Regions from separate parts of the Kitasatospora sp. NPDC043949 genome, predicted to be linked through region 2. Evidence: riboswitches for the same ligand, from Rfam matches in the RefSeq annotation. Region 2 holds a riboswitch; each other region holds the start of a gene.
The links. Region 2 has a riboswitch for cyclic di-AMP ahead of AC07AL_RS35580 (transglycosylase family protein). Riboswitches for the same ligand answer to the same signal wherever they lie in the genome.

Region 1: another riboswitch for cyclic di-AMP. It lies ahead of AC07AL_RS15275 (M23 family metallopeptidase); the one in region 2 lies ahead of AC07AL_RS35580 (transglycosylase family protein).
Region 3: another riboswitch for cyclic di-AMP. It lies ahead of AC07AL_RS05130 (C40 family peptidase); the one in region 2 lies ahead of AC07AL_RS35580 (transglycosylase family protein).

Annotation. Positions count from the first base shown of each region.
Region 1 is NZ_JBWKEQ010000015.1:129,585-131,841, reverse strand. Features, by position in the region: gene AC07AL_RS15280 (MFS transporter) at 1-436, opposite strand, end outside; cyclic di-AMP (ydaO/yuaA leader) riboswitch at 749-931, shown strand; gene AC07AL_RS15275 (M23 family metallopeptidase) at 934-1,890, shown strand; gene AC07AL_RS15270 (DUF2470 domain-containing protein) at 2,161-2,257, opposite strand, start outside.
Region 2 is NZ_JBWKEQ010000073.1:22,404-24,660, reverse strand. Features, by position in the region: gene AC07AL_RS35580 (transglycosylase family protein) at 169-1,074, opposite strand; cyclic di-AMP (ydaO/yuaA leader) riboswitch at 1,080-1,247, opposite strand; gene AC07AL_RS35575 (cytochrome P450 family protein) at 1,458-2,257, opposite strand, start outside.
Region 3 is NZ_JBWKEQ010000004.1:21,062-23,318, forward strand. Features, by position in the region: gene AC07AL_RS05125 (C40 family peptidase) at 1-524, shown strand, start outside; cyclic di-AMP (ydaO/yuaA leader) riboswitch at 863-1,012, shown strand; gene AC07AL_RS05130 (C40 family peptidase) at 1,023-2,168, shown strand.

The sequences.
Region 1 (2,257 bases), on a different contig from region 2:
GGCCGACCGCCGCCGAGCGGTCGTCCGGGTGGAAGACGGCTTGCAGCATGGCGAGCGAACCGGGGGTGAGCAGCGCCCCGCCGATGCCCTGGACGGCGCGGGCGGCGATCAGCACGTGGATGGTGGGGGCGGCGGCGCAGGCCGCGGAGGCGGCGGCGAACCAGAGCACGCCGATCAGGAAGACCCGGCGCCGGCCGTACCGGTCGCCGAGCGCGCCGCCGAGCAGGATCAGTCCGGCCAGGGTGAGCAGGTAGGCGTTGAGCGTCCACTGCAGGGACGCGAGGGAGGCGCCGAGATCGGTGCCGATGCGGGGCAGCGCGACGTTCACCACGGTGCCGTCGAGCATCGCCATGCTGGAGCCGAGCACCGTCGCGAGGAGGACCCAGCGTCCCCGCGAGGTGCCCAGGCGCAGTGTTCCTGCTTCGGAGGTGGCCACGGGCCGATCCTGCGCCCGTGGGGCGTACGTGACAAGGGTCACCGGGGGGTGTGTCGGTGGGTGCGCGGTGCGTGAGCGGGCGGGTGCGCAGCGGTGGCGGAATCGGCGCAGCGTCGTGGATCAGTGGCGCCGGGTGAATGGATTGTGCACGTACGGTGCAGCCGATCATTCGGAGGGTCACCGCAGCTCGGGGGGTTGTTGCCGGTTCAAGTGATCGACATTGCTTCACCCGAACGGATGGGTTTTAGTTCAGCGACCGCCCGGCCAGTCCGGACGGATCCACCGGGTGGAACGCCGAATCCTGCCGCTGCCCGGTGGCTCGCACCGAACTCTGTACGGCAGGAGCGGGGGACCCACAGGTAAGTCGCCGGACCGGAAACGGCACGCTTTCGCGTACCCGGATCCAGGGCCGGCTAGGGGTGAAGCCGCATGTGCGGCCGGGCAACTCCAGCCCGAACCCGACAGCTCACCTCGCAGGCGTCGGAGAGGAAAATTCCATGCCTGCACAGGCTCGTCGTATCGCCCTGCCCCGCGCCGCCCGCATCGGGATCGCCACCGCCGTCACCGGTGTCTCCTTCGCCCTGCCGCTCGTCACCGCGATGAGCGCCCAGGCCCACCCCGCGCCGGCCGCCGCGGTCACCGCCGCCCCGGCCGCCGCTCCCGCCGACCAGGCCCAGGCCTCGTCGCAGGAGAGCTACCGCGTCGTCAGCGGCGACACCCTGTCCCGGATCGCCGACGCCCAGCACGTCGACGGCGGCTGGCAGGCGCTGTACGACCACAACCGTGAGGTCGTCGGCGGCAACCCGGACCTGATCTTCCCCGGTCAGCGGCTCGTGATCGCCGGCCAGGCCGCCCCGGCCAAGCCCGCTGCCCCGGCGAAGCCCGCCCAGCCGTCCGCCCAGGACGCCGCGCCGGCCACCACCGCCAAGCCGCAGGCCCAGCCGGAGGTCCGGACCGAGGCGGCCAAGCCGTCCGCCCAGCTCCAGGCCCAGCTGCAGACCGCCGCGCCGTCCGCCGTGGTCACCGCCGTGCCGGTCGCCGCCGCTTCGGCCTTCGTCGCCCCGCTGGCCGGCCCGAAGCTGGGCACCGCGTACGGCGTGGCAGGCTCGATGTGGGCCTCCGGCCACCACACCGGCCAGGACTTTGTCGCCTCCACCGGCACCCCGCTGCGCGCCGTCGGCAACGGTGTCGTGGTGAAGGCCGGCAACGGCGGCGCCTACGGCAACGAGGTCGAGATCAAGCTCGCCGACGGCCACTACGCCGAGTACGCGCACCTCTCCTCGATCGGTGTGAAGATCGGTCAGGCCGTCAAGGCCGGACAGCAGATCGGCCTCTCCGGCGCGACCGGCAACGTGACCGGCCCGCACCTGCACTTCGAGATCCGCAACGGCTCGGAGTACGGCTCGGACATCAACCCGGTCGCCTACCTGCGGGCCCACGGCGTCGCGCTCTGACCCGTACCGGATGTACCGGATGTGCCGGATGTGCCGGATGAGGAACCACCGCTGCTACGGGGCGAATCGACCGCCCGGGATGGTCATGTCGGGTGACCGCTCGACCGGGTGATCGCCGCAGCAGTGGACATGGGCGCGGGACACGCCCAGGCCGGCCCGGCTCGCGAGACTTCTCTCGCGAGCCGGGCCGGCCGCTGTCGTTTCCGGGCCTTGGTGGGTGCCCCCAAGGCGAATTGACGATGCGTCAGGCCGACGCTCTGGTGGGCCGGTTCAGAGCCGGTGGGCGGGCAGCCCGTGCTGGGCGGCGGTCAGCAGCTCGTGCATCCGCTGCCCGAAGTCCTCGGTGTCGGCGGCCGGTTCGGGGAAG
Region 2 (2,257 bases):
CGGGGCCGCGCTGGCCTCGGTCCCGTCTCAGCGTGTGGCCCGGCTACCCACCAGTAGTTCACCTGCTTGCCCGATCGAAGCGGGCGAATACGGGGGAATGCGGGCGAAGGGGGACAGGTCCCGTCCCCCTTCGCCCGCAGGGCGCGGGCCGTTCAGGGCCCGGGCCGCTCAGCCGAGGTGCAGCACCTGGCCGGGCATGATCAGGTTGGGGTTGCCGCCGACGGTGCCGCGGTTGCCGTCGTACACCGACTGCCAGCCGCCGGACACGCCCTGGGCGGCGGCGATCGTCGACAGCGTGTCGCCGGCCCGGACGGTGTAGTCGTGACCGCCCTGCGCGGCGGCGGGCTGCGCGGCCGGGGCGGACTGCGCGGGCTGCGCGGCGCGGGGCGCGTACTGCGGCTGGGCGGCGGGCTGGCCCGCGTACTGCTGGTAGACGCTCTGGTGGCTGGTCCAGTACCAGGCGCCGTTGTTCTGGTACCAGTACACCTTCGCGTCGGCGTCCCAGCCGGCCTTGCCGGAGAAGCCCTGGGTCTGCGGCTGCGTCTGCTGCGGGGCCTGCTGGGCGGCCGGCTTCGGGGCGGCCTGCTTGACCGGCTGCTGGGCGGGCTTCGGGGCCTGCGCCTGCTGGGTCGGCTTGGCGGCGGACTGCTTGGCGGGCTTGGCGTCCGTAGATGTGTCCACGGAGGCCGGGGCGCCGCCCTTGCTCAGGCCGGCCTTCTGGGAGCAGACCGGCCAGGCGCCCGGGCCCTGCGAGGCCAGCACCTTCTCGGCGACCGAGATCTGCTGCGCCTTGCTGGCCTGGTTGGCCTGCGGGGCGTAGGAGGTGCCGCCGTACGCCTTCCAGGTGCTGGGCGTGAACTGCAGGCCGCCGGAGAAGCCGTTGCCGGTGTTGATGCTCCAGTTGCCGCCGCTCTCGCACTGGGCGACGGCGTCCCAGGTGGAGGCCGGGGCGGCGGAGGCGCCGGTGGCGGTGAGGAGCGGCATCGCGAGTCCGACGCCGGCCACACCGGCGACGGCGATGGCCTTCTCGGTCTGGGTGCGACGGCGGTGGCGGCCGGTTCCAACGAACAGCATGAAGAGGTCCCTCTCCGCACGCCTGCGAGGTGAGCTGTCGGGTTCGGACCGGGAGGTGGCCCGGCCGCCGAAAGCGGAAACGATTCCGCTCGGGCGGCTTCACCCCAAGCCGTCGGGGAACGGCAACAAACCTGGTTCCCCCGCCCCTGCCCAGGGTCTGGTCGGTTTCCCGTGACGCGGCGGGCAGGATTCGGCGTTCCGCGCACGAGGTCCGCAGCTGCGAACTCCAGGGAGAGTAGACAGATCATCAGACCAATAACAAGCTCATATCACCGATATCACACACAAATTACGGCGCGTGGTCAATCGCCTACCAACTGCGGCGGTATGTCCGGATTAATGCGGGTTCAGGCCCGGCTCCACGAACCGCCGGAGACATGCCGTCAGCGTGTCGGGGCGTCGGTCGGCGCGACCGGCGGCGCGTGCGGAGAGCAGGTCTCCGGAGTGAATTCGACCGGGAGTTCCCGCAGGCCACGCATGATCAGGCCGCCCCTCCAGCGCAGGTTCTCCGGGTTTTCCGCGAGCCGCAGGTCCGGCAGCCGGGAAAGCAGCGTGGCCAGTGCGCTCCGCCCCTCCAGGCGGGCCAGCGGGGCGCCGATGCAGTAGTGGATCCCGTGGCCGAAACCCAGGTGCGGATTGTCCGTGCGGGCCAGGTCCAGGGTGTTCTCGTCCGCGAACCTGGCCGGATCGCGATCCGCCGCGGCCAGCACCACCAGCACCGGATCGCCCACCGGGATGTCCACCCCGCCGATCGACAGCGGCCGCGTCGCGAAACGCCACGTCGCCATCTCCACCGGCCCGTCGTAGCGCAGGAGTTCCTCGATCCCGGTCTCCAGCAGCGCCGTCTCGCCGCGCACCACCGACTCCTGCAGCAGCCTGCGCTGCTCCGGGTTGCGCAGCAGCGCGTACGTGCCGTTGCCGATCAGGTTGACGGTCGTCTCGAACCCCGCGAACAGGAGGATGAACGCCATCGCGGCGGCCTCGTTCTCGTTCAGGTGCTCGCCGTGGTCGCTCGCCCGGATCAGGCCCGAGATCAAGTCATCACCCGGATCCGCCCGCTTGCGGTGGATCAGCTCCAGCAGGTACGCCCGCATCCGCTTCACCGCCCGCCCCACGCCGCCGCGTTGGCCGCCGCCGTGCCGGATCATCATCCCGGCCCAGTCCCGGAAGTCGTCCTGGTCCT
Region 3 (2,257 bases), on a different contig from region 2:
CCACCAAGGACCTGAACCAGGCCAAGACGGACGTCAACCAGAAGCTGAAGGCCGCGCAGGACCTGCTGAACTCGCTCAGCGCCTCCGACCGCGCCGCGCTGCGGGCCCAGCAGCAGCAGGACGACCGCGCCTCGCGCGGCAGTGACCGTGCCGACCTCGGCAGCCTCCCGCAGGCCGGCGGCTACGCGGGCGTGGCCGTGGCCAAGGCGATGAGCAAGCAGGGCTCGCCGTACGTGTGGGGCGCCACCGGCTCGACCACCTTCGACTGCTCGGGCCTGATGGTCTGGGCGTACGGCCAGGCCGGCGTCTCGCTGCCGCGCACCTCGCAGGAGCAGGGCAACGTCGGCACCAGGGTCTCGCTGGACCAGGCCCAGCCGGGCGACCTGGTCATCTACGGCGCCGACCGGCACCACGTCGGGATGTACATCGGCAACGGCATGGTGGTGCACGCGCCGCACACCGGCGACGTGGTGAAGGTGATGAAGGTCGACGCGATGCCGATCAACACGATCCGCCGGGTCTGACGGCCCGACACGCCCGAAGGGCCCCGTCCGGGCCTGTGATCCACGCCACCCTCCGACCGGGGGTGGCGTTCGGGTTTTGTCCGCAGCGCGAGTCCCCGGTGAAGAGTGATCAGCTTTGCGTACGACGGTGATCACTATGTGTCATATTCACAAAAGAACTTTGGTCTTCTTCCGTCTTTTTTCTGACAAGGATTTGAACGGATCACGGTTCAGTTACTAGGGTCGTGCCCCGAACCACCGCACTCCCGATCGCCCAGCCAGGGTGACGGCGGTGGTTTCCGTCGAGTTCGTGACGCAGCGGGGCGGGCCCAGTGCCTGCCCGACGGGGAACCCAGCAGTCGGGGGTGCTGTCGAACGGAGCCGGGGAACCACGTTCCTCCGGGGTGAATCGGCGCCAGGTCGGCCGGTGGAACGGCCGTGAGGCGTCGTAGGGCACGCTTCCGGCCCGAACCCGTCAGCTCACCCGGTAGACGGCGTAGGAAGAAGGAGTCCGCCTTCGTGGCGTCCCATCGTCGTCCCAAGCCCGCCAGTCGCACCCGGGTCTCGATCCTGACCGGCTTCGCCGCGGCGGCCGTCGCGCTGTCCGCGCAGTCCGGCGCCCACGCCGACCCGCAGCCGACCAAGGACCAGGTCAAGGAGCAGGTCGACCAGCTCAACGAGCAGGCCGAGGTCGCGACCGAGAAGCTCAACGCCGCCCAGGAGAAGCAGCAGCAGCTGCAGAAGCAGGTCACCGACCTGCAGGACCAGGTGGCGCGGCAGCAGGGGCAGGTGACCGACCTCCAGGGCGGCCTGGCCGAGATCGCCGGCGAGCAGTACCGCAACGGCGGCATATCCCAGACCGTCCAGCTGATGTTCTCCGCCAGCCCGGACACCTTCCTGAGCCAGGCCGACACGCTGAACCAGGCCGGCGGCACCCAGAAGGGCCAGCTCAAGCAGCTCCAGGACGAGCAGCGCAAGCTCGACCAGGTGCGCTCCGAGGCCCAGGGCAAGCTCGCCGAGATGGAGACCACCACCCAGCAGCTGAAGAGCGCCAAGGACGAGGTCCAGGGCAAGCTCAAGGCCGCGCAGGACCTCTTCAACACCCTGTCCGAGCAGGAGCGCCAGGCGATCCGCGCGGCCGAGGAGAAGGCCGCCGCCGAGGCCAAGTCGAAGGCCGACGCCGCCGCGAAGGCCGCCCAGCAGCAGGCGGCGGCCCAGCAGGCCGCCGACCGCTCCTCCCGCGACAACAGCCGCACCGACCTGAGCGCGTCGCAGGCCCCCGCCGCGCCGGTCACCAAGCCGAGCGCCGGCAGCTCGCGCGGCGCCGCGGCGCTGTCCATCGCCGCCTCCAAGATCGGCAGCCCGTACGTCTACGGCGCCTCCGGCCCCGGCTCCTTCGACTGCTCGGGCCTGATGGTCTGGGCGTTCAACCAGGTCGACGTCTCGCTGCCGCGCACCTCGCAGGAGCAGGCCCACGCCGGTACCCGGATCGGCACCGACCTCTCCCAGGCCCAGCCCGGCGACCTGCTGATCTTCTACGGGGACGCCCACCACGTCGGCATCTACGCGGGCAACGGCCAGGTGCTGCACGCGCCCAAGCCGGGCGCGTCGGTCCGCTACGAGGCCGTCGGCAACATGCCGCTGACCTCCATCGTGCGGGTCTGATCCCCGCTCAGGCCCTCCCAGGCCCGGCCTTCCACCACGGAAGGCCGGGCCTGCGGCTTTTCCGGCGCATCGGACTGATGTCCGATTGC